DNA from 4 places in the Streptomyces sp. NPDC050548 genome. Region 3 is predicted to be linked to each of the others. Evidence: riboswitches for the same ligand, from Rfam matches in the RefSeq annotation. Region 3 holds a riboswitch; each other region holds the start of a gene.
What was found. Region 3 has a riboswitch for cyclic di-AMP ahead of ACIBJH_RS31385 (peptidoglycan DD-metalloendopeptidase family protein). Riboswitches for the same ligand answer to the same signal wherever they lie in the genome.

Region 1: another riboswitch for cyclic di-AMP. It lies ahead of ACIBJH_RS44185 (M23 family metallopeptidase); the one in region 3 lies ahead of ACIBJH_RS31385 (peptidoglycan DD-metalloendopeptidase family protein).
Region 2: another riboswitch for cyclic di-AMP. It lies ahead of ACIBJH_RS37950 (M23 family metallopeptidase); the one in region 3 lies ahead of ACIBJH_RS31385 (peptidoglycan DD-metalloendopeptidase family protein).
Region 4: another riboswitch for cyclic di-AMP. It lies ahead of ACIBJH_RS03720 (transglycosylase family protein); the one in region 3 lies ahead of ACIBJH_RS31385 (peptidoglycan DD-metalloendopeptidase family protein).

What each region holds. Positions count from the first base shown of each region.
Region 1 is NZ_JBITGV010000027.1:24,731-28,933, reverse strand. Features, by position in the region: gene ACIBJH_RS44200 (alginate lyase family protein) at 1-139, shown strand, start outside; tRNA gene ACIBJH_RS44195 (tRNA-Met) at 192-265, shown strand; gene ACIBJH_RS44190 (PP2C family protein-serine/threonine phosphatase) at 392-1,540, shown strand; cyclic di-AMP (ydaO/yuaA leader) riboswitch at 1,704-1,860, shown strand; gene ACIBJH_RS44185 (M23 family metallopeptidase) at 1,872-2,879, shown strand; gene ACIBJH_RS44180 (aldo/keto reductase) at 2,945-3,889, shown strand; gene ACIBJH_RS44175 (PrsW family glutamic-type intramembrane protease) at 3,896-4,203, opposite strand, start outside.
Region 2 is NZ_JBITGV010000018.1:82,855-87,057, forward strand. Features, by position in the region: gene ACIBJH_RS37940 (HPr family phosphocarrier protein) at 1-66, shown strand, start outside; gene ACIBJH_RS37945 (GntR family transcriptional regulator) at 228-923, opposite strand; gene ACIBJH_RS37950 (M23 family metallopeptidase) at 1,111-1,866, opposite strand; cyclic di-AMP (ydaO/yuaA leader) riboswitch at 1,880-2,043, opposite strand; gene ACIBJH_RS37955 (M16 family metallopeptidase) at 2,246-3,634, opposite strand; gene ACIBJH_RS37960 (M16 family metallopeptidase) at 3,631-4,203, opposite strand, start outside.
Region 3 is NZ_JBITGV010000013.1:68,090-72,292, forward strand. Features, by position in the region: gene ACIBJH_RS31375 (TetR/AcrR family transcriptional regulator) at 1-254, shown strand, start outside; gene ACIBJH_RS31380 (SGNH/GDSL hydrolase family protein) at 512-1,297, opposite strand; gene ACIBJH_RS31385 (peptidoglycan DD-metalloendopeptidase family protein) at 1,487-2,398, opposite strand; cyclic di-AMP (ydaO/yuaA leader) riboswitch at 2,403-2,565, opposite strand; gene ACIBJH_RS31390 (alpha-galactosidase) at 2,867-4,203, opposite strand, start outside.
Region 4 is NZ_JBITGV010000001.1:793,242-797,444, reverse strand. Features, by position in the region: gene ACIBJH_RS03730 (cytochrome P450) at 1-867, shown strand, start outside; gene ACIBJH_RS03725 (transglycosylase family protein) at 1,058-2,026, shown strand; cyclic di-AMP (ydaO/yuaA leader) riboswitch at 2,220-2,393, shown strand; gene ACIBJH_RS03720 (transglycosylase family protein) at 2,403-3,092, shown strand; gene eno (phosphopyruvate hydratase) at 3,385-4,203, shown strand, end outside.

The sequences.
Region 1 (4,203 bases), on a different contig from region 3:
GCTCAACCACCTGGAGGACCGGCTCGGCATGAAGGTGCCCGCCGCGCACAAGCTCGCCGAGACGACCCGGCCGGCCGGCAGCGACGACCTCTTCGTCTCCTGGGAGACCCTCACGCACGCCGGTAACCCCGCCGACTGAAACGTGTGTGACATCGGACCCCGCGGATGGCGTATAGTTGCAATCACAACGGCGCGGGGTGGAGCAGCTCGGTAGCTCGCTGGGCTCATAACCCAGAGGTCGCAGGTTCAAATCCTGTCCCCGCTACTCAAGACTGAGGGCCGGAATCCGGAAACGGATTCCGGCCCTCAGTGTTTTCCCCCCGGTCGGCCCACCCCGCTCGCAGCCCTCCCCCCACCGGGAAAAACTGGAGGCGTGGAGGAGGGTCCGTATGTGCGAGCCGGCGGGCGCCTGCCCGGCGATCCCGTGCCCGACCCCGGTCTCGGTCCCGGTCTCGGCCCCGACGAGGAACGGCGGACCGCCCGCGTCCTCGCCCTCGTCCGCCGGCTGCCCGCCCTGCTGCTGATCGTCGGGGCCTGCTACGACTACCTCACCCCGCAGGACTTCACGGCGGCCCCCTTCTTCACCGCCGCCCCGCTCGTCGCCGCCCCCCTCTACTCCCGACGCGGCACCGTCCTCACCGGCCTCGCCGCGCTCGTCGTCGTCCTCGCCGTCCACATCAGGCTCGGCATCGTCCTGCGCATCGACGCGGTCACCGAGGTGGCCACCGTGGCGACGGTCGCCGGTCTCGCCGTCCTCATCAACGCCCTCGTCCGCCGCAGCAGCGAACAGCTCGCCTCCGTACGCGAGATCGCCGAGGCCGCCCAGCGCGCCGTACTGCCCGAACCGGCCGAGCGCATCGGCGGGTTCGAGATCGCCGCGCGCTACGAGGCCGCGCAGGAGGGCGCGTTCATCGGCGGCGACCTGTACGCGGTGCAGGACACCCCGCACGGCGTACGGCTGGTCGTGGGCGACGTACGCGGGAAGGGCATGGGCGCGGTCGCCGCCGTCGCGGTGGTCATCGGGGCGTTCCGGGAGGCCGCCGAGCAGGAGAGCACCCTGGAGGCGGTCGCGCAGCGGCTGGAGCGGGCGCTCGCGCGCGAGGGCACCCGGCGCGACGGGCTCGACGCGTTCGAGGGGTTCACCACGGCCGTCCTCGCCGAACTCCCGCACGGCGACGGCGTCTTGCGGATCGTCGACCGGGGCCACCCGCCGCCGTTGCTCCTGCACGCGGACGGCACCGTGGACACCCTGCTCGTCAAGGAGCCCGCACTGCCGCTGGGGATGGGGGAGTTGGGGTTCTGGCCCGACCGGGCCGAGGAGTTCGCGTTCCCCGGCGGCGCCACCCTGCTCCTGTACACCGACGGTCTGTCCGAGGCCCGGGACTGCCACGGCGTGTTCTACGACCCGGGGGAGCGGCTGGCCGGGCGGACCTTCCGCAGCCCCGAGGCGCTGCTCGGCCTCCTCGCCAAGGAGGTGCGCCGCTACTCCGGGGGCGGGATGACGGACGACATGGCGATGATCGCCGTACGCCGTCCATGACCGGTCGACGACCGGTCAACTCACCCGTTTTTCGCCGTTCGTGGGCTCTTCGTCCTGCAAGGAAAGGTTAATGATCAAGCGAACGGGCTTGGAAACGGGCGCCCGTGTCTATTAACGTTCGATAACGCAGCACGGTCGTCCCAGCCGTCACAAGAGACAGCTCCGTGCGCACGCGCCGAATCCCGCGAGGGAACCGGGGAACCACCACTTGGGGTGAATCGCACGTCGACAGTCGTGGGAACACGACCGGTTTACGCGCGTAGGAGACCTTCCTGCTCCGAACCCGTCAGCTAACCCGGTAGGCGAGAAGGAAGGAAAGGAGCACGCCCACGTGGCGTCCAACCAGGCTGCCCCAGAAGCCCCGTTCGTCTACGGCGGTTTCCGCCCCGACGAGGGCCCCTGGGAGGAGTGGAACCCCAGCGCGGAGTCCGTTCTTCCCAACCGCGGCAAGCACCGTGTCGCCAAGCAGCGTGGTGGCGGGGGATTCGCCCGCAGCTCCACCGTCCTGGGCGTCGGTGTCATAGCCGCCGTCAGCGCCGGCGGGATGGCCAGCGCGAACACCGGCAAGCCGCCGGTCTCGATCTCCATGCCGGACCTGCCCAACGTGGGCCACCTGCTGGACGACTCCTCCAGTACGCCGAAGGGTTCCGCGACCGCGCTCAGCAGCGTCGGCGTGACCACCACCGAGACCGCCAAGGGCACCTCGGACGCGGGCGAACTGCTGCGCAACCGGATCATGGAACAGGCCGAGCTGCAGCAGCTCCAGGTCGACGGCAAGTCCCAGGCCGCCGCCGAGGCCGCCGTCGCCAAGCAGGTCGACGCCGCCGCCGCGAAGGCCGAGCAGGACGCCGCGCAGAAGGCCGCCGACGCCAAGAAGGCCGCGGAGGCCGCCGCCAAGAAGAAGGCCGAGGCCGCGAAGCTCGCCGCCCTCGCCAAGCAGTACACGCTGCCGGTCGCCTCGTACACGATCACCGGCACCTTCGGCCAGGCCGGCTCCATGTGGTCCTCCGGCTACCACACCGGACTCGACTTCGCCGCCCCCACCGGCACGCTGATCAAGGCCATCCACAGCGGCACGGTCACCGAGGCGGGCTGGGCGGGGTCCTACGGCTACCGCACGATCCTCACCCTCGACGACGGCACCGAGCTGTGGTTCTGCCACCAGTCCTCGATCAACGTCAGCGTCGGCCAGAAGGTCGCCACCGGTGACGTCATCGGCCGCGTGGGCGCCACCGGCAACGTGACCGGGCCGCACCTCCACCTTGAGGTCCACATCAACGGCGCCGCCACCGCCAGCGACCCGGCGCCCTGGCTGCGCAGCAAGGGCCTCAACCCCTGAGGTCCCCGAGATCTCTGGATCACCCGTTGGAATATCCGGTTCCGGTCCGGCAGTTGAGGTAGAGCATGACTTCTCTTCGCAAGCTGGGCCGGTCCGACCTGGAGATCTTTCCGCTGAACCTCGGCGGCAACGTGTTCGGCTGGACCGCCGACGAGGCGACCTCCTTCGCCGTGCTCGACGCCTACGCCGCCGCGGGCGGCAACTTCGTCGACACCGCCGACTCCTACTCGGCGTTCGCCCCGGGCAACCAGGGCGGCGAGTCCGAGACCGTCATCGGCAAGTGGGTCAAGGCCCGCGGCAACCGCTCCGACGTCGTCATCGCCACCAAGGTCAGCCAGCACCCCGACTTCCCGGGCCTGTCCGCCGCCAACATCAAGGCCGCCGCCGAGGCCTCCCTGCGCCGCCTGGACACCGACCACATCGACCTCTACTACACCCACTTCGACCAGGTCGAGGTGCCGGTCGAGGAGATCGTCGGCGCGCTCGACGAGCTGGTCAAGGCGGGCAAGGTGCGGCACATCGCCGCCTCCAACATCTCGCCCGAGCGCCTTCAGGCCTCCCTCGACTTCTCCGACCGCGAGGGCCTGGCCCGCTACGTCGCGATCCAGCCCCACTACAACCTCGTCTCCCGCGACACCTACGAGGGCGAACTCCGGGACGTCGCCGAGCGCAACGGCCTCGCGGCGCTCCCCTACTTCGCCCTCGCGGCCGGCTTCCTCACCGGCAAGTACCGGCCCGGTACGACCGTGGACAGCCCGCGCGCCGGACGGGCCGCCGGCTACCTCGCATCCGAGCGCGGCCAGAAGGTCCTGACCGCCCTGGACGAGGTCGCCCGGGCCCACGACGCCTCCGTCGCGACGGTCGCCCTCGCCTGGCTCGCCGCCCAGCCCACGGTCGCCGCCCCCATCGCCTCCGCCAGGAGCCTGGAGCAGCTGCCCGACCTGCTCGCCGTGGCCGAACTGGCCCTCACGGACGCCGAGATCGAGCAGCTGACACAGGCGTCGGCCTAACGGGCGTCAGGACCGGTACGGGTTGTACACGGGAGTCCCGTACGACCCGTACACCGGCCACGGCGGCACCACCACCGGCACCGGCGGCGCGATCCGCCGCGCCGCGTACTCCAGCGCGGGCCGCGCCACCTCCCGCAGTTGCCACAGCTCGTGCAGCAACTCCCTTTCCCGTACGGCGAAGTCGGCACCGGCGCGGCCCCGTGCGGCCCGGTACCGCAGGAACGCCAGGGAGGTCGCGCAGGCCTCGTAGCGGGCCACCGAGCGGGCCGCCGGGCGGCCGAGGCAGTGGCCGGCGTACTCGCGGGCCAGCCGGC
Region 2 (4,203 bases), on a different contig from region 3:
GCGGCCCTCGACCGGCTGGCGAAGCTGGTCGCGGAGGGTCTTGAGGAACTCCCCGAGACCGTCTGAACAACCCACAATTGATGGTTGCGGTGATTTCGCCGCAAAACCGATGTGCCGCAACCTCGAAGGGCTCGCCCGAATTACCGGGCGAGCCCTTCGCAATTCCATTTGCGGGCAGCAGAAATAATCCCCCGCGAATTACCTCTTCTTTGTATACGGTGCCCGTGTTAATGCCGGAGACCCGTCATGTTTACGGGAGGTTGCGAAGTCCTCACACGGTCCGTGCCGTTCGCGCCGCCGGGAAAGCGCAGCCGGTGCGCGCTGCCCGCGCGCTCGGTGTGCAGGGCCGTGATCGCCCGCGCGCGCTCGGCGTCGCCGCGCGCCACCGCGTCCACGATGGCCCCGTGCTCCGCCCAGGACTCCACGGGGTTGGCCGGTGCCTCCACCGCGTACATCCAGGCGATCTTGTGCCGCAGCTGGGTCAGCATCGAGGTCAGCGCGGGGCTTCCGGAGGCCTGGGCCAGCGTCTCGTGGAACCAGCTGCCCAGGGAGCGCAGATCCTCGCTGTTGCCCCTCCTGGCGCGCTCCTGGCCCAGCCTGACGAGGCCGCGCAGCACCTTGAGGTGGGCCTCGGTGCGCCGCTGGGCGGCCCGCGAGGCGCCGAGCGGCTCCAGCAGCATCCGCATCTCCAGCAGGTCGGCGGCCTCCTGCTCGGTCGGCTCCGCGACGCACGCGCCCGCGTGCCGCCGGGTCACCACGAACCCCTCCGCCTCCAGCGTGCGCAGGGCCTCCCGCACGGGCACGCGCGAGACGCCGTACCGGCGCGCGAGGAGTTCCTCCGTGAGCCGGCCGCCGCGCTCGTAGACACCGGCGACGATGTCGTCCCGGATCGCCGTGCATACCGAGTGCGCCGGAATACGCATGTCCGACCTCCGCCTTAATCCCCGTGAAACGTCGACGATTGACGTGTGTTCCGTGACTCTATTGCAATCAGCGGGAATTTCCGATGGCGGACCGGAATCCATGGATATTTTTTGGACAGGAGGGGTCCGGAAACGCCGAAAGCCCCGGCCGGCGGGCCGGGGCTCCGGGAAGTGCGGCGGTGCGTCGTCAGACGTTGACGCCGTGCTTGCGGAGGTAGGCGACGGGGTCGACGTCGGAGCCGTACTCGGCGGTCGTACGGGCCTCGAAGTGGAGGTGTGGTCCGGTGACGTTGCCGGTCGCCCCGGAGAGGCCGATCTGCTGGCCCGGGGTGACCTTCTGGCCGACCGAGACACCGATGGACGACAGGTGGCCGTACATGGTGTACATGCCGTCAGCCATCTTGATCACGACCTCGTTGCCGTACGAGCCGCCCCAGCCGGCCTCGACGACGGTGCCGGAGCCCACCGCGTGGACGCTGGTGCCGGTCGAGGCGTGGAAGTCGATGCCCGTGTGGGCGCCGGAGGACCACAGGGAGCCGCCGGTCTTGTAGCCGGTGGACACATAGGAGTTGGCGACCGGCGCGACGAAGGTGTTGAGCCTCTTGCGCTCGGCCTCGCGGGCGGCGCGCGCCTGGGCCTCACGGGCCGCCTCGGCCTGGGCGGCGGCCTTGGCGCGGGCAGTCTCCTCGGCGAGCGTCTCTGCGGCGGCCTGCCGCTGGGCGACGGCCTGGGCGTCGATCTTCTCGGCCACGGAGTCGCCGATGGCGACGACGGGCGTGAGGCCGGTCTGCTCGGGAGCGGGCTCGGCGGCGAACGCGGGGGCGCTCGCCAGGGTGCCGACGACTCCGGTGGTGGCGAACGCGGCGACGCTGACGGCGCGAACGGTGGTGCGGTGGGTCCGGCTCGGGCGACGGTGCTTCCCGGTGGCGCGGGTGAACGCCATGAAGTGGCTGGTCCTTTCCTTCCTTCTCGCCTACCGGGTTAGCTGACGGGTTCGGAGCAGGAAGGTCTCCTACGGACTCCCCCGCCACGCGCGCGGGCGTCCGATTCACCCCAGGGACTCATGTGGGTCCCCGGCTCCCCTGGCTCGCGCCGTACGGGGACTCGGCGATGACTGTCCGGTGCCGCGAGTGCGGCGCGGTGCCTGACGGACAGCCGGACCGACGCTAAGGGGGGCCACTTTCAATCCCCAAACGGATCACGGTTTTTGTAGCGCACGCCACAGGGCAGACAGGCAACCTCTCCCCCAATTCGGACAATAGGGAGCCCTGGTGGCGCTTCCGTCACCAGGGCTCCCCCACGCGCGCGTGCCGCTGTTGCGTCTACTCCGCCGGAACGACGGTCACTTCGCCGATGCCGAGGGCCTCGACGGGCTCCTTGATCTGCTCCGCGTCGCCCACGAGGACCGTCACCAGACGGTCCACCGGGAAGGCGTTGACGACCGCCGCGGTGGCCTCCACGGTGCCGGTCGCGGCGAGCTGCCGGTACAGGGTCGCCTGGTAGTCGTCGGGCAGGTGCTGCTCGACCTGGTCGGCCAGCGTGCTCGTCACGGCCGCCGCGGTCTCGTACTTGAGCGGCGCCACGCCGACGAGGTTCTGCACGGCGATGTCGCGCTCGGCGTCGGTGAGTCCGCCCTCGGCGAGCTTGCGGAGCACCGTCCACAGGTCGTCAAGTGCGGGGCCCGTGTTGGGGGTGTCCACGGAGCCGCTGATGGCGAGCATCGAGACGCCCGTGCCGTCGGGTGCCGAACGCAGCACCTGGCCGAAGGCCCGCACACCGTAGGTGTAGCCCTTCTCCTCGCGCAGGACGCGGTCCAGGCGGGAGGTGAGGGTGCCGCCGAGGCAGTACGTGCCGAGCACCTGGGCCGGCCACACGCGGTCGTGCCGGTCGGCTCCGACGCGGCCGATGAGCAGCTGCGTCTGGACGGCGCCGGGCCGGTGCACGATCACGACCCGCCCGGTGTCGTCGGCGGTCACCGGCGGCACGGGGCGCGGCTGGGCGGTGGAGCCCGTCCACGAGCCCAGGGTGTCGGCGAGCAGCGTGTCCAGGTCGATGCCGGTGAGGTCGCCGACGACCACGACGGTGGCGGTCGCGGGGCGGACGTGCCGGTCGTAGAAGGCGCGTACGGCCCCGGAGTCGATCTTCTGGACGGTCTCCTCGGTGCCCTGGCGCGGGCGCGACATGCGCGAACTCGCCGGGAACAGCTCCTTGGAGAGCTCCTTGGCCGCGCGGCGGGACGGGTTGGCCGTCTCGTGCGGGATCTCGTCGAGGCGGTTGCGGACCAGCCGCTCGACCTCGCTGTCCGCGAAGGCGGGTGCCCTGAGGGCGTCCGACAGCAGGCCGAGGCCCTTGGCCAGGCGCGAGGCCGGGACCTCCAGGCTCAGCCGGATGCCCGGGTGGTCGGCGTGCGCGTCGAGGGTGGCGCCGGAGCGCTCCAGCTCGGCGGCGAACTCCTCGGCGGAGTGCTTGTCGGTGCCCTCGGAGAAGGCGCGCGCGGTGATCGTGGCGACCCCGTCCAGGCCGGCCGGTTCGGCCTCCAGGGGCGCGTCGAGGAGCACCTCGACGGCGACGACCTGCTGGCCGGGTCGGTGACAGCGCAGAACGGTCAGGCCGTTGCCGAGCGTCCCGCGCTCGGGCGCCGGGAAGGCCCACGGCCTGGCCTCGCCCGCCTGGGGCTGCGGGTGGAATTCCATCGTGGCGAGCTCGGTCACTTGGCCGCCTCCTCGTTCTCGTCGCCGGCCTCGGCCGCTGCTTCGTCGTCCTCGGCGTCATCGTCCGCGATCGGCTCGTAGACGAGCACCGCGCGGTTGTCGGGCCGCAGTCGCGCCTTGGCGACCCCCTGGACCTCCTCCGCCGTCACGTCCAGGACGCGCTGTACGGCGGTCAGGGCGAGCTGTGGGTCGCCGAACAGGACGGCGTAGCGGCACAGTTCGTCCGCGCGGCCCGCGACCGTGCCCAGCCGGTCCAGCCACTCGCGCTCCAACTGGGCCTGGGCGCGCTCCATTTCCTCGGCCGTGGGGCCCTCCGCGGCGAACCGGGCGAGCTCCTCGTCGATGGCGGCCTCGATGACGGGCACCTCGACGTCCCCGGACGTCTTGACGTCCAGCCACCCCAGGGAGGGCGCTCCGGCCAGCCGAAGCAGCCCGAAACCGGCCGCGACGGCCGTACGGTCGCGTCGTACGAGGCGGTTGTAGAGGAGCGAGGACTCGCCGCCGCCGAGGATGGTGAGGGCCAGGTCGGCCGCGTCGGACGCGCGCGTGCCGTCCTCCGGGAGCCGGTA
Region 3 (4,203 bases):
AGGTGACGCGCGATCTCGACCGGCAGTGGAAGCGGGCGCTCGCGGAGGTCGTCGCCGAGGGAGTGATCGCGGGCGAGTTCCACTGCGCGGACCCGAACGCGGCGGCCCTGCGCCTGACGGCCCTCCTGGACGGCCTGGCCGTACAGATGACGGCTTACGGGGGCGCGGTGTCGCGGACGCGGGCCCTGGAGTGGGTCGACGAGGCACTCGCGCAGGAACTCGGCCTGGAACGGGCGGCGTTGACGACGCCCTGACCCGCCCCTCCGTGGACGGCGGCCCGTGGATCGGTGCGGCCACGCGCGCGCGGACGCACCGATCCACGGCACCTGGGCGCCCTGCGTGTCGGCCGCGGCCACGCGCGGACGCACCACCCCGGCCGAAGGAACGCGCGCCGTCACGTGCGGCCACACGCGTGCGGACGCACCGCGGTCGTCGTCGCCGCGCTCGGTCTCACGACACGTGCGGCCACACGCGCTCGAACGCGCCGGCGCCCCGCGAGCCCTACGCCCCGTCAAGCCACCCAGTCGATCCGCATCTTGATGTCGTCGGGCGACAGCGCGCCCTTGGCCTCCACATGGTCGCCGGAGGACTCGCCGCGCAGTCGGCGGCCGATCCACGGCACCAGGTACTCGCGCGCCCAGTGCACGTCGTCGCGGCGAATGTCGAGCGTGCCGCGCGGCGGAAGCGGCGGCCAGGGCTGGTCGGGGTCGGCCGGGACCTCGACACCGAGGACCTGACCGGCGCGGAGCGCCACGCGCGTGTGGCCCTCGGGAGAGAGGTGGAGCCGGTCGCCGTCCCAGGCCCGCCGGTCCTGGACCGTCTTGAGGGACCACAGGTCGAGCACCGGGCAGCCGTAGCGGTCGGCGATGGCCCGCACATGTCCGTTGTAGGTGGCGATCTTGCCGCGCAGATGCTTGAGCACCGGCACACCGCGGGTGTCGAAGCCGGTCGTCACCAGGACGGTGCCGACGGCGGAGGTGAGGTCGGCGACCGCGCGTTCGAAGCGCTCGGCGACCTCGTCGGGGTCGGTGCCGGGCCGGATGATGTCGTTGCCGCCCGCGCAGAAGGAGACCAGGTCCGGGCCGATCTCCTTGGCCCGGGTGAGCTGGTCGGCCACGATCTGGTCGAGCAGTTTCCCGCGCACGGCGAGGTTGGTGTACTCGAAGTCGCCCTCGGGCCGCCGGTCCGCGAGCAGTACCGCGAACCGGTCGGCCCAGCCGACCATCGCCCCGTCGGGCCCGGGGTCGCCGACGCCCTCGGTGAAGCTGTCCCCCACCGCCACGTACGACCCGATCACTGATCTGTTGTCACTCTTCGAATCGTTAGCCACAGCAACCATAATTCACCTTGGACTGTGACCTACGCGATCGTATTTTGGGGTTGACGAGCGGTGAGATAAGCCACTTGTAAAGGGTTGTCCAAAGTCGGAATAAGCCCCTGGCCAGGGGCGTTGACCCCGGGAACTGCCCTGCGCCGGGCCCCGACGTCAGCCGACGGTGACGCCGTGCGAGCGGAGGTAGGCGACCGGGTCCACGTCCGAGCCGTAGTACGGAGTGGTCCGGATCTCGAAGTGCAGGTGCGGGCCGGTGACGTTGCCGGTCGCGCCGGAGAGGCCGATCTGCTGGCCCTCGGTGACGGTCTGGCCGGCCGAGACGGACAGCTGCGACATGTGGGCGTACTGCGAGTACTCGCCGTCCGCGTGCCGGATGACGACCTCGTTGCCGTAGGCGCCGTCGTAGGCCGCCGAGACGACCGTGCCCGCGGCGACCGCCTTGACGGTGGTGCCGGTCGGGACGACGAAGTCGACGCCCGTGTGATAGCCGCTGGACCACATGCTGCCCGCGACGTGGTAGCCGGTGCCGATGGTGCCGCCGGTCACGGGGAGGGTGTATCCGCTGGAGGTGCTGGTGGTGTCGGCGCTCTGGGTGGCGGTCGACTTCTTCGACGACGAGGAGGAGGACGACGACGAGGACGAACCGGCCGACGATCCGGACGACTTGGTCGTGCTCGTCGTGGCCTTCTTGCCGAGGGAGAGCTTGAGGCCCGGGTGGATCAGCGACGGGTCGGCGCCGATGGCCTCGCGGTTGTCCTGGTAGATCTTCTTCCAGCCGCCGGTGACGTCCTGGTCCTCGGCGATCTTCGCGAGCCAGTCGCCCGCCTTCACCGAATACGTCTTCACGCCTTCGGTCTTCGCGGTCGCCGCCTTCTCCGTCACCGTTTTCTCGGCGACCGGAACCGACTGAACGGCCTTTTCCGGAGCGGAAGTCGAAGGGGCGGCATGGGCGCCGGTGGCCCCCATGAGCGGAAGGGCGAGCGCGGCGCCGCCGGTTCCGGCTGCGGCTATCGAGCGGCTGAGGCGCTGGGACTTGGGGCGGCGGTGCTTACCCTTCGCGGGCATGACGAATTCCTCTCCGGCGCCTGCGGGGTGAGCTGTCGGGTGCGGGCTGGAGATGCCCGGCCGCGCGCTGGTCGCGGCTTTACCCCAAGCCCGTTCCGGAGACCGGAACAGGCGTCCTACCTGTGGGTCCCCCGCTCCTGCCGCATACGGGTGGGTGTGTGCGGAGTCCGGTCGGCGGCAGGATTGGGCGTCCGTCCGGATTGGTGGCGAACGTAAGCGAGGAAGACGCAAAGGGACAAGCAGGAGGTTCCACGGTTTTGGGTTTCTTGTGACTTCCTGTGGGAATTCACAGTCACCCTCCGTGAATTCCCACAGAACTTCCCCCTCAATTACCCTGGAAAAGCACGTCAATTACGTGAACATGACCAGCGACGTACGGTCACGGGTATGACGCTGCTCACGTACAAACTCTCAGGTTCCCTTATTCCAGAGCGAGTTGTAACGAAGGCTGCAATTCGGGCAGAAGGCTCAGATGCGACGCAGCCGGAGAACCGTCGCATCGAGGTCACCGCGCAACCCTGTCCGCAGCCCGTGGTGCAACAGGACGGCACCCCGGTGGACTTCACCCGTTTCGAGGCATTCGTACGACGCCGTCGGGTCGAGCCCGCGCAGCCGGAGCGCCGGTACCGGCTCGCCGTAGTGCTGCGCCTGGAGCAGGGCGAGGACGACGCTCTCGTCGCCGCGCGTGTACTGCACGGCGCTCAGTCCGCCGGTCGGCGGGCGCAGCCGGTGGAGGTCGCCGCGCTGCACGAGCGGCCGAATCTCCTTGTAGAGGGCGATCCACTCGCGGGCCTCGGCGAGTTCCTCCTCGGTCCACTCGGAGAGGTCGCCGCCCACGCCGAGCACCCCGGCCATGGCGCTCACGAACCGGAAGCGCAGGCTGCTCACCCGGTCGTTGAGCTGGGTGTTGGGGCTGTCGGTGACCCAGGCGGCCATCACGCGCGCGGGGTGGATCTGGCTGAAGCCATGCTGGATGGCGAGCCGGTCGAGCGGGTCGGTGTTGTCCGAGGTCCACACCTGGTCGGTACGGCTGAGGATGCCGAGGTCGATCCGGCCGCCGCCGCCCGAGCAGGACTCGAAGGCCACACCGGGGTGGGCCTCCCGCAGCCGGTCCAACAGGGCGTACAGGGCGCGCACATGGTCGACCCAGAGGCGCTGCGGATAGGCGTCGCCGGGCCAGCCCGCGTCGGTGAAGCAGCGGTTGAAGTCCCACTTCACATAGTCGATGGGGGCGCTGGAGAGGAGCCCGTCGAGCTGCTCCCAGAGATACTCCTGGACGTCCTCGCGGGCGAGGTTGAGGACGAGCTGATTGCGGAACTCCGTCCGCTTTCGTCCCTCTTGGTACTGCACCCAGTCCGGGTGGGCGCGGTACAGGTCGCTGTCCGGGTTGATCATCTCGGGCTCGACCCAGATGCCGAACTGCATGCCCAGGGAGTGGACGCGGTCCGCAAGAGGCTTGAGGCCGGCGGGGAAGCGGTCCGGGTTGGGGGTCCAGTCGCCGAGTCCGGCGCGGTCGCTGGTGCGGGCGCCGAACCAGCCGTCGTCGACCACGAACAGCTCGACGCCGGCCGCCGCGGCGCGCTGCGCGAGCACCTCCTGCTGCTCCTCGGAGATGTCGAACTGCGTGGCCTCCCAGGAGTTGTAGAGCACCGGGCGGTCCTTGTCCGCGTCCGGGACGACGTACGTCCGCTGGTAGGCGTGCCAGGTGCGGCTGGCGCCGCCGAAGCCGGCGTCGCTCCACAGGGCCGCGAAGAGGGGTGTCGTGAAGGACTCCCCGGGCGCGAGGCTCAGCAGCCCCGACTCGT
Region 4 (4,203 bases), on a different contig from region 3:
TCCGCCGACCTCATCCACGACTTCGCCTTCCCGCTCCCCATCTACGCCATCTGCGATCTGCTCGGCGTCCCCCGCGAGGACCAGGACGACTTCCGGGACTGGGCGGGCATGATGATCCGGCACGGGGGCGGGCCGCGAGGCGGAGTCGCGCGGTCCGTGAAGAAGATGCGCGGCTATCTCGCCGACCTCATCCACCGCAAGCGCGCGGCCCTCCCCGACAGCCCGGACCCGCTGCCCGGCGAAGACCTCATCTCCGCCCTCATCCGCGCCTCCGACCAGGGCGAGCACCTCACCGAGAACGAGGCCGCGGCGATGGCCTTCATCCTGCTGTTCGCCGGCTTCGAGACGACCGTCAACCTCATCGGCAACGGCACGTACGCCCTCCTCACCCACCCCGAGCAGCGCGCCCGCCTGGAGAAGTCCCTCGCCGCGGGCGAACACGACCTCCTCGAAACCGGCGTCGAGGAACTCCTGCGCTACGACGGCCCGGTGGAGCTGGCGACCTGGCGGTTCGCCACCCGCCCCGTGACCCTCGGCGGGCAGGACATCGCGGTCGGCGATCCCGTACTGGTCGTCCTGGCCGCGGCGGACCGCGATCCGGAGCGGTTCGCCGATCCCGACGTCCTCGATCTCGGACGGCGTGACAATCAACACCTGGGTTACGGCCACGGCATCCACTACTGCCTCGGCGCCCCGCTCGCCCGCCTGGAGGGACAGACCGCGCTCGCCACCCTCCTCACCCGCCTCCCCGACCTCCAACTCGCGGCGGATCCGGCGGACTTGCGCTGGCGCGGTGGGCTCATCATGCGCGGACTGCGCACGCTGCCAGTGGAGTTCACTCCCGGAGCGACCACACCAAACCCGTAAACCCGGACCGAACAGGCCATCTCGCCCCGTAAACCCGAAGGTGACAGTTCCTCAAGTCTGTGATCTTCACGTGATCTACGTGGCATTAACTTGTGACAAGTGATCGACTGCGGCTACGTTCGAATATCAGCGCGGCGCCCCGCAGCACCCGTCGCGCGCTCCCTCCAGTCGTCACGCGAAAGGCCTCCGCATGCTCTCCGGGAACGGTCGTCACCGTCGCCCCCGTCAGGCTCCGGCAATCCTCGTCGCGGCCGGCGTGACCGGCTCCGCCATCGCCATCCCGCTCCTCGGCGCCGCCGCCGCGAACGCCGCCGACGGCACCACCTGGGACAAGGTGGCCCAGTGCGAGACGGGCGGCTCCTGGAGCGAGAACAGCGGCAACGGCCACTACGGCGGGCTGCAGCTGACCCAGGACGACTGGAACAAGTACGGCGGCCAGGACTACGCCCCCACCGCCGACCTCGCCAGCCGCTCCCAGCAGATAGCCGTCGCCGAGAAGATCCTCGACGCCAAGGGCACCTCCGAGTGGATCACCTGCGCGCTGGTCGCCGGCCTCACCACGACCTCGGGTTCGACGAACGTCGACACCGGCCTCGCGAGCGACTCGCCGTCGACCGGCGCGACGGACTCACCGGGTTCTTCGGGTTCCTCCGACTCCTCCGGCTCCTCGGACTCTTCCGATGCCTCCGGATCGTTCGGCTTGTCCAACTCCGGAAACGCGGAGCCGACCTCGTCCGACTCGCAGAGTCCGACACCCTCCGCGACGGACAACCCCACCAAGTCCGACAAGTCCACCACCCCTTCGGTGGACGACAGCTCGGCCAGCGCCTCCCCGAAACTCGACGAATCGGACAACTCGGAGCAGGCGGTGGGCAAGTGGAGCCTCGTCGACACCGGCGCGCTCGGCGACTCCGCCGATGAAGGTGTCGAGCAGCAGAGCACCGGCAAGCATCGCGGAGCGAGCGCCGAGGAGAGCGTGACGCCCGAGACGTACACCGTCCGTGCCGGCGACTCCCTCGCGTCCATCGCCGACTCCCTTGACTTCGACGGCGGATGGCGCGCGCTCTACGCCGAGAACAAAAAGGTGATAGGCGCCGATCCGTCCGCTGTCGTCGCCGGTCAGACCTTGGACGTCAGTGCTGAAACGGGCGGAAAGTAGCAGCAAAGCAGCGGGAGTTCACGTCACGCTTCGCGTCGAATGTCCGCTTTGGTGAAAGTGTGGGATGAGTCTCAGAAGCCCTGATCGTCTTTGAAATTCCGCCGATTCCCTGTCTACGGTCAAGGCCGCTCGTCACCACGAGCCCCGGCTGCCGCACACGCCGAGTCCTGCCAGCGGCCTCCGGGAACAGTCGTCGCGTCAAGCGCCGTAGGCAGGAGCGGGGGACCCAAGGTAAGTGCCGGGCCCGGGAGTCGAGAGACGACCGGAACCGGCTTGGGGTTAAGTCGCGCACCGCGAGGTGCGTGGCCGGGCAACTCACACGGCCCGAACCCGACAGCTCACCTCGTAGGCGTCGGTGAGGGGATTGGGATCTTCCATGCTGTTTTCCAGCAAGGGCAAGCACCGCCGTCCGTCCAAGGCCACCCGCGTCGCCACGCTCGCCGGCGTGACCGGCGTCGCCATCGCCGCCCCGCTCATGGCGACCGGCACCGCCTCCGCCGCCACCGCCTCGGAGTGGGACACGGTCGCCAGCTGCGAGTCCGGCGGCAACTGGTCGATCAACACCGGCAACGGCTACTACGGCGGCCTGCAGTTCTCCGCCTCGACGTGGGCCGCGTACGGCGGCACCGCCTACGCCTCCACCGCCAACCAGGCCTCCAAGTCGCAGCAGATAGCCGTGGCCGAGAAGGTTCTCGCCTCCCAGGGCAAGGGTGCCTGGCCCGTCTGCGGCACCGGCCTGTCGAGTGCCACGTACTCCGGCGGCAGCTCCAGCTCGTCGAGCAGCTCGAACAGCTCCTCCAAGAGCACCACCGAGCGCTCCACGTCCAACACGACCGCCTCCCGCTCCGCCGAGCGTCCGGCCGCCAAGAAGACCGTCACCACCCCGACCGGCAAGAAGGTCAAGAAGGGCGACGGCGAGTACAAGGTCGTCAAGGGCGACAGCCTCAGCAGCATCGCCGAGAAGCACAAGGTCAAGGGCGGCTGGCAGCAGCTGTTCAAGCTGAACAAGGACATCATCGACGACGCGGACGTCATCTTCCCGGGTCAGCAGCTGCACCTTAAGTAGCACTCAGCTGAACCACAGCGCCCTCACATCCGTGGACTCCATCATGGAGACCTCGTGAGGGTCACCCCCGTCCCCCACGGGCTCCCCGCTCCGGTGCGTGTTCCCCCGTACGCACCGGGGCGGGGCTTTTTGTTTCCGCTTCAGGGAACCTTTTTGTTCCGTTCGGAAACAATTTACTCTCGGTTCTGTCCATCAGGCGGCCGACCGGATGGCCAATCGCCCCGAGCCGGTTAGGCTCGTCTCGCAGAGCCGCTGCGGTGTTGCCGTAGCCGCGTCAGACCCCAAGAAGGAGATGCTCGTGCCGTCCATCGACGTCGTCGTAGCCCGGGAAATCCTGGACTCCCGAGGCAACCCCACGGTCGAGGTCGAGGTCGGCCTCGACGACGGCAGCACGGGTCGTGCCGCCGTTCCCTCCGGCGCCTCCACGGGTGCCTTCGAAGCCATCGAGCTGCGTGACGGCGACCCCAACCGCTACGGCGGCAAGGGTGTCGAGAAGGCCGTACTCGCCGTCATCGAGCAGATCGGCCCGGAGCTGGTCGGCTACGACGCCACCGAGCAGCGCCTGATCGACCAGGCGATGTTCGACCTGGACGCCACCGACAACAAGGGTTCCCTCGGCGCCAACGCCATCCTCGGCGTCTCCCTCGCCGTCGCGCACGCCGCCTCCGAGGCGTCCGACCTCCCCCTCTTCCGCTACCTGGGCGGACCGAACGCGCACCTGCTGCCCGTTCCGATGATGAACATCCTGAACGGCGGCTCGCACGCCGACTCGAACGTGGACATCCAGGAGTTCATGATCGCCCCGATCGGCGCGGAGTCCTTCTCCGAGGCGCTGCGCTGGGGCGCCGAGGTCTACCACACCCTCAAGAAGGTGCTGAAGACCAAGGGCCTGTCCACCGGCCTCGGCGACGAGGGCGGCTTCGCCCCGAACCTGGAGTCCAACCGCGCCGCCCTCGACCTCATCGTCGAGGCCATCAAGCAGGCCGGTTACATCCCCGGCGAGCAGATCGCGCTCGCGCTCGACGTCGCCGCGTCCGAGTTCTACAAGGACGGCAAGTACGAGTTCGAGGGCAAGTCCCGCTCGGCCGCCGAGATGACCGAGTACTACGAG